3 regions of the Bradyrhizobium sp. USDA 4504 genome follow, and region 2 is predicted to be linked to each of the others. Evidence: predicted binding sites of a transcription regulator. Region 2 holds the regulator's gene; each other region holds the start of a gene.
What was found. The regulator PhoB, encoded in region 2, activates phosphate uptake and scavenging genes when phosphate is short. The targets are predictions, from matches to a motif close to TGTCATNNANCTGTCAT.
Positions count from the first base shown of each region.

Region 1: the regulator PhoB is predicted to act here: its motif matches at 1,532-1,548, upstream of ACVMB1_RS10800 (RNA degradosome polyphosphate kinase).
Region 3: the regulator PhoB is predicted to act here: its motif matches at 1,382-1,398, upstream of ppk2 (polyphosphate kinase 2).

Region 1 is NZ_JBSSGV010000001.1:2,414,778-2,418,039, forward strand. It holds gene ACVMB1_RS10800 (RNA degradosome polyphosphate kinase) at 1-1,458, opposite strand, end outside; gene ACVMB1_RS10805 (P-loop NTPase family protein) at 1,590-2,267, opposite strand; gene ACVMB1_RS10810 (CDP-alcohol phosphatidyltransferase family protein) at 2,356-2,898, opposite strand; gene purM (phosphoribosylformylglycinamidine cyclo-ligase) at 3,059-3,262, shown strand, end outside.
Region 2 is NZ_JBSSGV010000001.1:6,466,747-6,470,008, reverse strand. It holds gene pstB (phosphate ABC transporter ATP-binding protein PstB) at 1-560, shown strand, start outside; gene phoU (phosphate signaling complex protein PhoU) at 667-1,383, shown strand; gene phoB (phosphate regulon transcriptional regulator PhoB) at 1,529-2,239, shown strand; gene ACVMB1_RS30415 (GcrA family cell cycle regulator) at 2,480-2,992, opposite strand.
Region 3 is NZ_JBSSGV010000001.1:1,123,225-1,126,486, forward strand. It holds gene ACVMB1_RS04805 (DUF6294 family protein) at 1-241, opposite strand, end outside; gene ppk2 (polyphosphate kinase 2) at 394-1,326, opposite strand; gene ACVMB1_RS04815 (fumarylacetoacetate hydrolase family protein) at 1,475-2,647, shown strand.

The DNA of each region.
Region 1 (3,262 bases), 4.1 Mb from region 2:
GTAGATGCGCGCGGTGACCGGGTGATAGTTGCCGGTGCCGGTGTGCACATAGGTCGTGAGATTGCCGCCCTCGCGGCGCACCACCATCGACAGCTTGGCATGCGTCTTCAATTCGATGAAGCCGTAGACCACCTGCACGCCGGCGCGTTCGAGGTCGCGGGCCCAGCGGATATTGGCTTCCTCGTCGAAGCGCGCCTTCAGCTCGATCAGCGCGGTCACCGACTTGCCGGCCTCGGCGGCTTCCGCCAGCGCGCGCACGATCGGCGAATTGTTCGAGGTGCGATAGAGCGTCTGCTTGATCGCGACCACGTCGGGATCGCGTGCCGCCTGCTGCAGGAACTGCACCACGACGTCGAAGGATTCGTAGGGGTGATGGACCACGAGGTCCTTCTGGCGGATGGCGGCGAAGATATCGCCGCCATGATCGCGCACCCGCTCGGGGTGGCGCGGCACATAGGGCGGGAATTCGAGGTCGGGGCGATTGAGGCGGGTGAGCTGCGACAGCTCGTTCATCGCCAGCACGCCGTCGACCAGGATCACTTCGTCGTCTGCGGCCGACAAGGCGTGCTGCACGAAGATGCGCAGCTCCTCTGGCATCGTGGCCTCGATCTCGAGCCGGATCACCGACCCGCGGCGTCGCCGCTTGAGCGCGGTCTCGAACAGGCGAACGAGGTCTTCGGCCTCTTCCTCGATTTCGAGTTCGGAGTCTCTGATGATGCGGAATGCGCCTTGGCCCTTGACGGTGTAGCCGGGGAACAGGCGGCCGATGAAGAGACCGGTGGCCTGCTCCAGCGTGATCAGCCGCGCCGGCGCGCCTTCCTTGGTGGAGGGGATGCGGATGAAGCGGTCGATCTTGCCGGGCATGCGGATCAGCGCGTTCATCGCCTTGCCGTCGGAGATCCGCGACAATTGCAGCGCCACCGTGAATCCGAGATTCGGGATGAACGGGAAGGGATGCGCCGGGTCGATCGCCAGCGGCGTCAGCAGCGGGAAGATGCTGTGGAGGAAGTGATCCTCGATCCAGCTGCGCTCGGACTTGGTGACGTCGCGGCCGTCGACCAGCTGGATGCCGACCTTGGCCAGGATATCCCGCAGGTCGCTCCAGATCGCCTGCTGGTCGGAGGCGAGCTGCGAGACGGTCTTGTTGATCATCACGAGCTGATCGGCCGGCAGCAGGCCGTCCGGGCTGCGCTCGGTAATGCCCTCGCGGACCTGCGCCTTGATGCCGGCGACACGGACCATGAAGAACTCGTCGAGGTTATTCGCCGAAATCGACAGGAAGCGGACCCGCTCCAGCACGGGATGGCCGAGATTGACCGATTCCTCGAGCACCCGCCGGTTGAAGTGCAGCCAAGAGAGCTCCCGGTTGATGAAGCGTTCGGGGCTGGTCGCGATTGCGGGAATGGCGGGAAACTCCGCCTCTTTTTCTTTGATTTCAGTAGCTTGTGCCGAGTCCATAAAGTGCTGGTCCAATTCAGGGCAGGGGCCGGGGCGGTGTAGCCGAGAGCCGCAGAGACCATGTGATATTGCGATGACGTTTCGATGACATTGATGTTCCGCTCGCCTGCGCCGTCAAGCCGCGGGATGGATCAGGCGTCGCGCAACAGCTCCGCCGCCAGCGCCCGCGTGACGGGACGGCCGAGCCGGAGTGCCTCGGTATCCAGGAGCTCGACCGCCTGCCGGACGGCAACGTAGGAACGCTCGATCCGGTTGCTCAGATAGCTGACCAGCGGTTCGTCCACGCTCATCTGGCGGTCGGCGCAGAACTTGACGATCAGGCCGCGGAACAGCTGGTCGTCCGGCGGCAGCAGCGTCACGGTCGGCACCGCGCGGAGCCGCGACCGCAGGTCGCGCAATTCGATCTCGAACGCCGAGGGCGGAATGCGCGCCGTGATCAGCACGTAGGCATCGTCCTGGCGCGCCAGATTTAAAAGATGAAACATCGCGCGCTCGTCGAAATCCGCCGGCCTCAGGTCTTCGACGACGAGCGCACCGGTCGCAAGCGCGGTCGGCACCGTGTCGGCGGTCAGCGCATGCGCCGCGGTCGAGCGCGCGCCGGCGCTCTCGGCCCAGATCGCGGCGAGGTGGCTTTTGCCGGAGCCGTCAGGCCCGACCAGCAGCATGATTCGGTTTGGCCAGTCCGGCCAGCCGTCGATCAGCGCCAGCGCCGCCTCATTGGCAGGGCCCTCAAGGAAATCGTCGCGGGTCAGCTTCTCCTCGTGCGGCAGGGCCAAGGCCAATTGACGAGGTTGAACGCTACTGGCCACGCAAGTCTCCAAACAACTTCATTTTAGCCATGCGCAAACGCGTCGCGTTTGTCGCGGGAAAACCGGCTTCCACTTTTCCGGATCCCGCCTACCGAGCTTCGATCGTGCTCATGTGCCGCACCCACTCCACGAGATAGAGGGACACCGAACCCAAAGTAAAGATCGTGACCAGGCCCATCAGGATCAGGTCGTAAGGGTGTGGCTGAAAGCCGAAGCCGAGCGAGGCCAGCACCAGCGCTGCGAACGCGACCTGCGCCACCGTGTTCAGCTTCGACACCATCAGCGGCTTCATCTCGACCGGCTTGTCGAACAACCATGACACAATCACGGCGGAGACGATCATGATGTCGCGTGACACCACCAGAATCACGATCCAGCGCGGCACCGCGCCCCAGATTCCGAGCGCGACATAGATCGACACCAGGAGCGCCTTGTCGGCGAGCGGATCGAGCAGGGCGCCGAGCTCGCTCGTCATGTTGAAGCGCTTGGCGAGGAAACCGTCGACCGCGTCCGAGACGCCGGCGATCACGAAGATCGCGAACGCAATCTCCATCTGGCTGGACACGATGGCCCAGACGATCACCGGCACCAGGATGATGCGGCCGAGGGTGATGATGTTCGGAATGCTCAACTTGGATCGCTTCCCGGCTAGAAGCCTGATTTTACTCGATATCCGGCTCTTTTGCGCAGCCGCCTTGTGTTATCTACATAGTATCGCGGCAGCAGCGCCGCGAGCCATTGCGCGGGGGCGGAATTCCTCGTAACCAGCCCCTGATCATCTGGAATTGGGCATGACCGAGCGCAAAAACGGGCTCACTTACGCGGATTCGGGTGTCGATATCGACGCCGGCAATCGACTGGTCGATCTGATCAAGCCGATGGTGCGGGCCACCGCGCGGCCTGGCGCGGACGCCGAGATCGGTGGTTTCGGCGGGCTGTTCGACCTCAAGGCCGCCGGCTTCAAGGATCCGGTCCTGGTGGCCGCGACCGATGGC
Region 2 (3,262 bases):
TGATGCTGGACCAGACCAACATTCTCGACCCCAAGCTCGACCTCAACTTGCTGCGCGCGCGGGTCGGCATGGTGTTCCAGAAGCCGACGCCGTTCCCGATGACGATCTACGAGAACATCGCCTTCGGCATCCGCCTCTATGAGAAGATCTCGAAGTCCGAGATGGACGACCGGGTCGAGAAGGCGCTGCGCGGCGGCGCGCTGTGGAACGAGGTCAAGGACAAGCTGAACGCCTCCGGCCTGTCGCTCTCCGGCGGCCAGCAGCAGCGCCTGTGCATCGCGCGCACCGTGGCGGTGCGTCCCGAGGTGATCCTGTTCGACGAGCCGTGCTCGGCGCTCGACCCGATCTCGACCGCCAAGGTCGAGGAGCTGATCCAGGAGCTCTCCGAGGACTACACGATCGCGATCGTCACCCACAACATGCAGCAGGCGGCGCGCGTCTCCGATAAGACCGCCTTCATGTATCTCGGCGAGCTGATCGAGTTCGACGACACCAACAAGATATTCACCTCACCGAGCGATCGGCGCACCCAGGACTACATCACCGGCCGGTTCGGTTGACCGGCGCATGATCCGGAAAAGTGGAAACCGGTTTTCCGATCAGGTCATGCTAAAATTCAGGACACGAAACCATGATCCCCGGGATCATGGTTGAGGGAGACAAGCGATGGCTTCTGAACATACCGCCAAGGCATTCGACAGCGACCTGCAGGAGTTGACTCGCCTGGTCGCCGAGATGGGCGGCCTGGTCGAACGGATGATTACCGAGTCGGTCGACGCGCTGATCCGTCGCGACGTCGCGCTCGGCAAGCGCGTGGTCGCCGCCGACATCGAGATCGACAATCTGCAGCGCAACATCGAAGAGCGGGCGGTGCTGACGATCGCCCGCCGCCAGCCGATGGCGATCGATCTGCGTGAGATCGTCAGCGCGATGCGCGTCGCCACCGACCTCGAGCGGATCGGCGACCTCGCCAAGAACATGGGCAAGCGCGTCGCGGCGCTGGAGAGCGATTTCCAGCCGCTGAAGCTGATCCGCGGCCTCGAGCACATGACCGACCTCGTGCTGTCGCAGGTCAAGTCGGTGCTCGACGCCTATGCCGCGCACGACCTGCCGGCGGCGATGAACGTCTGGAAGGGCGACGAGGAGGTCGATGCGATCTGCACCTCGCTGTTCCGCGAACTGCTCACCTACATGATGGAAGATCCGCGCAACATCTCGTTCTGCATCCATCTGATGTTCTGCGCCAAGAACATCGAGCGGATCGGCGATCACGCCACCAATATCGCCGAGACCGTGTTCTACATGATCGAGGGCCAGCAGATCACCGACAAGCGCCCGAAGGGCGACATGACCACTTTTGCCACCACGGTGCCGGGCAACTGAGGCATGATCGGCAAGCACGGAACCGGCAAGAGCGAAACTGGATGATCCTCGCGACAAATCGTTTCCGCGGGGACTATGCTCAAGGAAGTAAGCGTTTCGGTTTGCGTCTGGGCAACGGATCACCACAGAGAAAGAACTTAAACCGATGAGCGCACGCATTCTGGTAGTCGAAGACGAGGAAGCGCTGACGACGCTGTTGCGCTACAATCTCGATGCGGAAGGCTACGATGTCGAGACGGTGGGGCGCGGCGACGATGCGGATACAAGGCTGAAGGAGCGCGTTCCCGACCTCGTGGTGCTGGACTGGATGCTGCCGGGCCTGTCCGGCATCGAACTGTGCCGCCGCCTGCGGGCGCGGCCCGAGACCAAGCAGCTTCCGATCATCATGCTGACCGCGCGCGGCGAGGAAAGCGAGCGCGTGCGCGGGCTTGCCACCGGCGCGGACGATTACATCGTCAAGCCGTTCTCGGTGCCGGAGCTGCTGGCGCGGGTGAAGGGCCTGTTGCGCCGCGCCAGCCCGGAGCGGCTTGCGACCGTGCTGACCTACGGCGACATCGAGCTCGACCGCGAGAAGCGCCGCGTGGCGCGCTCGGGCCGTCCGATCGATCTCGGGCCGACCGAGTATCGCCTGCTCGAATTCTTCCTTGAGCATCCCGGCCGCGTGTTCAGCCGCGAGCAATTGCTCGACAGCGTCTGGGGCCGCGACATCTACATCGATGAGCGCACCGTCGACGTGCATATCGGCCGCCTGCGCAAGCTGCTCAATCCGGGCCGCGAGCAGGATCCGATCCGCACTGTGCGCGGCGCCGGCTACGCGCTCGACGACCGCTTTGCCAAGGCCGAGCCGCAGCCGTAACGGCCATGCGGCATTCATAAACCGCAACACGGCGTCGTCCCGGCGAAACCCGGGACCCATACGCTGCGGCCAGCGCAATCGGCACGCGGCCAGACGGCTTTCTAACAACACCCATTCGTGGTTATGGGTCCCGGCCTGCGCCGGGACGACGCTGGTGATATAGCCGGGCTGGGTCACACAAAAAAATCCCCGCTTTCGCGGGGATTTGTCTTTGAGGTCTTCCGTCGTTTTCCCGAGTGCTCACTTGATCTGCGGTTTCGCCGACGGCCGGCGGCGATCGGCGGCGGGCTGGTAGGCGACGCGCGAGTGATGCGCGCAATAGGGCAGGCCGCCGAGCGCTTTGCCGCCGCAGAAGAAGAATTCCGGGCTCGAGGGATCGCCGACCGGCCAGTGACAGGTGGCCTCGTTGAGCTCGAGCAGCGACAGCCGCTGGCTCATCGGCACCACATTGTCGTAGGAGATCGGATCGGGCTCCATCTCGGCCTCGAAGGCGTGCGCCAGCGCGGTGTTGCCGCGCGAGACCGGGCGCGCCACCCGCATCATGTGCTGGGCGGGGCGGGCCTTGCGCTGCCGCGGCGCGGCCGTGGAGGGTGCCTTGGCGCGGCCGGAGAGGCCGAGCCGATGCACTTTGCCGATCACGGCGTTTCGCGTCACATTGCCAAGTTCCGCCGCGATCTGGCTGGCCGACAGGCCGGACTCCCAGAGCTTCTTCAGCTGCTCGACGCGATCGTCGGACCAGGTCAATACAGTCATCGCATTCTTCCCTTCGCGTAGCGCCGGCCAATCATTGGAGCGGCGCTGCGAGCCAATCTGGACAAATATCCCTGCGGCCAGAATCCCTTAGCCCTCGCCGGGCACGGTGTTGCGCCCGAACGTTTACGCGAGACACAAAGGCTACTTAGAGGGTCCAGTACCGCCGCACGAGATGTCGTACCCGACAGGCCAAACGCTACAATATGGCGTGACTCTGGCGCAAGAGTCCGCGGTCGTGCGTCCACATGTTCCCACACAGTTAAGCATCGC
Region 3 (3,262 bases), 5.3 Mb from region 2:
CATCACCGTCGTCGGTCGAGAAAAATTTTGCCAGCAATTCTGCTGTTCCGTCAGAACGAAGCCTGAGAGTGGGGCCGTTGTTCAGGGTGCCGTTCAAGAAGCCGGACAGCTTGCAATCGCCGTAACGAATAGGCGCGCTCCAACTGAGGTCAAGGGTTTGGATAGCATGTGTCGCAACACCCTTATAGCTTTCTGGCTGGTCGGTCGCCGAGCTTTTGCTTTCAAGATGTTCTTTCAACATAGCGTACGCCTCCTTCTAGCCCGCGAATTGCGAGCAACCTCTGGTTTAAAGGGAGGGCGCAAAAGGACCAGTGAGCTGCCTCACAATCTCCAATCGCGATTTAGTGATCCTCCCCGTAAGCGGGGGAGGACAGAGCGTGCTCGTGCCCAGAATCAATATCGTCCCGGCACGTACATCTCCTGCGGGATCGGGCCGCGGTGATAGTCCGGGTTGCGCACCCGCGGCGGCAGCACCACCGGCTGGTGGGTGACCGCCTGATAGGGGATCTGGCTCAAGAGATGCGAGATGCAGTTGAGCCGGGCGCGCTTCTTGTCGACTGCATCGACGATCCACCACGGCGAGTCCTGCAGGTGCGTGCGTTCCAGCATCGTTTCCTTGGCCTTGGTGTAGAGCTCCCAGCGGGTCCGCGCCTCGACGTCCATCGGGCTCAGCTTCCACTGCTTCAGCGGATCCTGGATCCGCATCGAGAAGCGGAACGCCTGTTCCTCGTCGCTGATCGAGAACCAGTATTTCAGGAGGACGGTGCCGGAGCGGATCAGCATGCGCTCGAATTCCGGCACCGAGTTGAAGAATTCCTCATACTGCTCGTCGCTGCAGAACCCCATCACCTTCTCGACGCCGGCGCGGTTGTACCAGCTGCGGTCGAACAGCACGATCTCGCCGCCGGCCGGCAGATGCGAGACATAGCGCTGGAAGTACCATTGCGTGCGCTCGCGCTCGTTCGGCGCCGGCAGCGCCGCGATCCGGCAGACCCGCGGGTTGAGCCGCTGGGTGATGCGCTTGATCACGCCGCCCTTGCCGGCGGAATCGCGGCCCTCGAACAGCACGACGACCTTCTTCTTCTCGTGCTGCACCCAGTCCTGCAGCTTGACCAGCTCGCCCTGCAGCCGCAGCAATTCGCGGAAATAGAACTTGCGGTCGATCGACGGCCTGCCGGCGGCGCCGTCATGGTCGAGCTCGTCGAGCCTCATGTCGTCGAGCTCGAGCTCGAGTTCCTCGTCGAGGCTGTCGGCCATCTCCTGATGGATGCGGGCGCGCAAGGCTTCATCCCGCAAGGCTTCGTCGGTGAGGGCGGAGGTCGTCATCAAGGTCCGTCTTTCAGTGTGTTAGATGGATCGGACGGCAGCATTGACGGGCGATGTTACCCCTCTATGACAATGCCGTGACCGCTGTTTCACGCCGCCGGGCGGACTGTGCTAACAAGCCGACAAAACCAAAAAGGGAGATGTGCCGATGATTTCACTCACGCCAAAAGACGTCCTGCCGGAGGACGGCACCGCCGGCACGCTGGTCGGGCGGGTCTGGCTGCCGCAGGCCGGCGGGCCGGCCGTCGTCGCGGTGCGGGCAGACGGTGTGTTCGATGTCACGGCGCGGTTCCCGACGGTGAGCGCGCTCTGCGAGGAAAGCGATCCCGCGGCCGCGCTGCGCGCCACGGGCGGCGAGCGGATCGGCGATTTCGAGGCGATCCTCGCCAACACCCCGCCCGACGGCCGCGACAAGGCCAGGCCGCACCTGCTGGCGCCGGTCGATCTCCAGGTGCTGAAGGCCGCCGGCGTCACCTTCGCGATCTCGATGCTGGAGCGCGTGATCGAGGAGCGGGCGCGCGGCAATCCGTCCTCGGCGGACGCGATCCGCAAGGAAGTGGTGCGCCTGGTCGGCGACGATCTCTCCAAGCTGAAGCCCGGCTCCGAGCAGGCGATGAAACTGAAGCAGGTGCTGATCGATCAGAATGCCTGGAGCCAGTATCTCGAGGTCGGCATCGGTCCCGACGCCGAAGTGTTCACCAAGGCGCCGACGCTATCCTCGGTCGGATCAGGCATGGATGCCGGGCTGCATCCGAAGTCGACCTGGAATAATCCGGAGCCGGAGGTCGTGCTTGTTGTCTCCGCCGCCGGCAAGATCGTCGGCGCCGCGCTGGGCAACGACGTCAATCTGCGCGACTTCGAGGGGCGCTCGGCGCTGTTGCTGTCGAAGGCCAAGGACAACAACGCGTCCTGCGCGATCGGCCCGCTGCTCCGGCTATTCGACCAGACCTTCTCGCTCGACGATGTCAGGAAGATGGATGTCGGCCTGACCGTGACTGGCGCAGACGGCTTCGTGCTCGAGGGCCATTCCTCGATCAGCAAGATCAGCCGCGACCCGACCGATCTGGTCGCCCAGACCATCGGCCCCGTGCATCAATATCCTGATGGATTTGCGCTGTTCCTCGGCACGATGTTCGCGCCGGTCAAGGATCGCGATGCCAAGGGTGAGGGTTTTACCCACAAGCGCGACGACATCGTGACCATCGCCGCACCACAGCTCGGCAAGCTGGTCAACCGGATGCGCAATAGCGACGAATGCGAGCCCTGGACCTTCGGCGTCGGTGCGCTGATGAAGAACCTCGCACAGCGCAAGGTGCTGTGAGGATCAGGACGGGGCGGCGAGTCCACTACCTCGGCCACTTCGTCGGCCGTGTGCGGCCTGTCGCGTGGCGGCAGGTCGGCGCTGGGTTGCGCCGACAATCCGGTGACGTTCAGCCGCCTCTCGCAGCGCGTTGAACGACGACGATGGTGACTGTGCCGAAGCGGCGGCGTTGTCGAACATGTTCAGAAACCTGCGCGGCAGATCGACCGTGTGGCGCAACTTGAGCGCGCTAAAACACGCGGAATTTGCCGCTTTTTCCTAGCTTTATGTGAACCAGTTCATCCTCGTTCGCGCCGGTCCGCTCCAGCATATTGGCTCGACGCGAACAGAAGGAATCGCGTACATGAGCGAGCAGCCATCAAACGGAATGCCCGATTGGCTCACCACCGATATGCTGGTCATTGCCGTATCACTGGCCATCATCGTGATTGGGATATGGATCGCGCCGTAGCCTGGTTGTCGCGGCGAGGCCGTCCAGCCGGGCAGGGCGCCAGCGGCAATCACTGAGTTGCCCGACGGCGCAAGCCTCTTTTGCAAAACGGAACGAGATGCAAAGCTCGGACGATTCACACACTCAGTGCCGTCCCTGCGAAAGCAGGGACCCATAACCCCAAA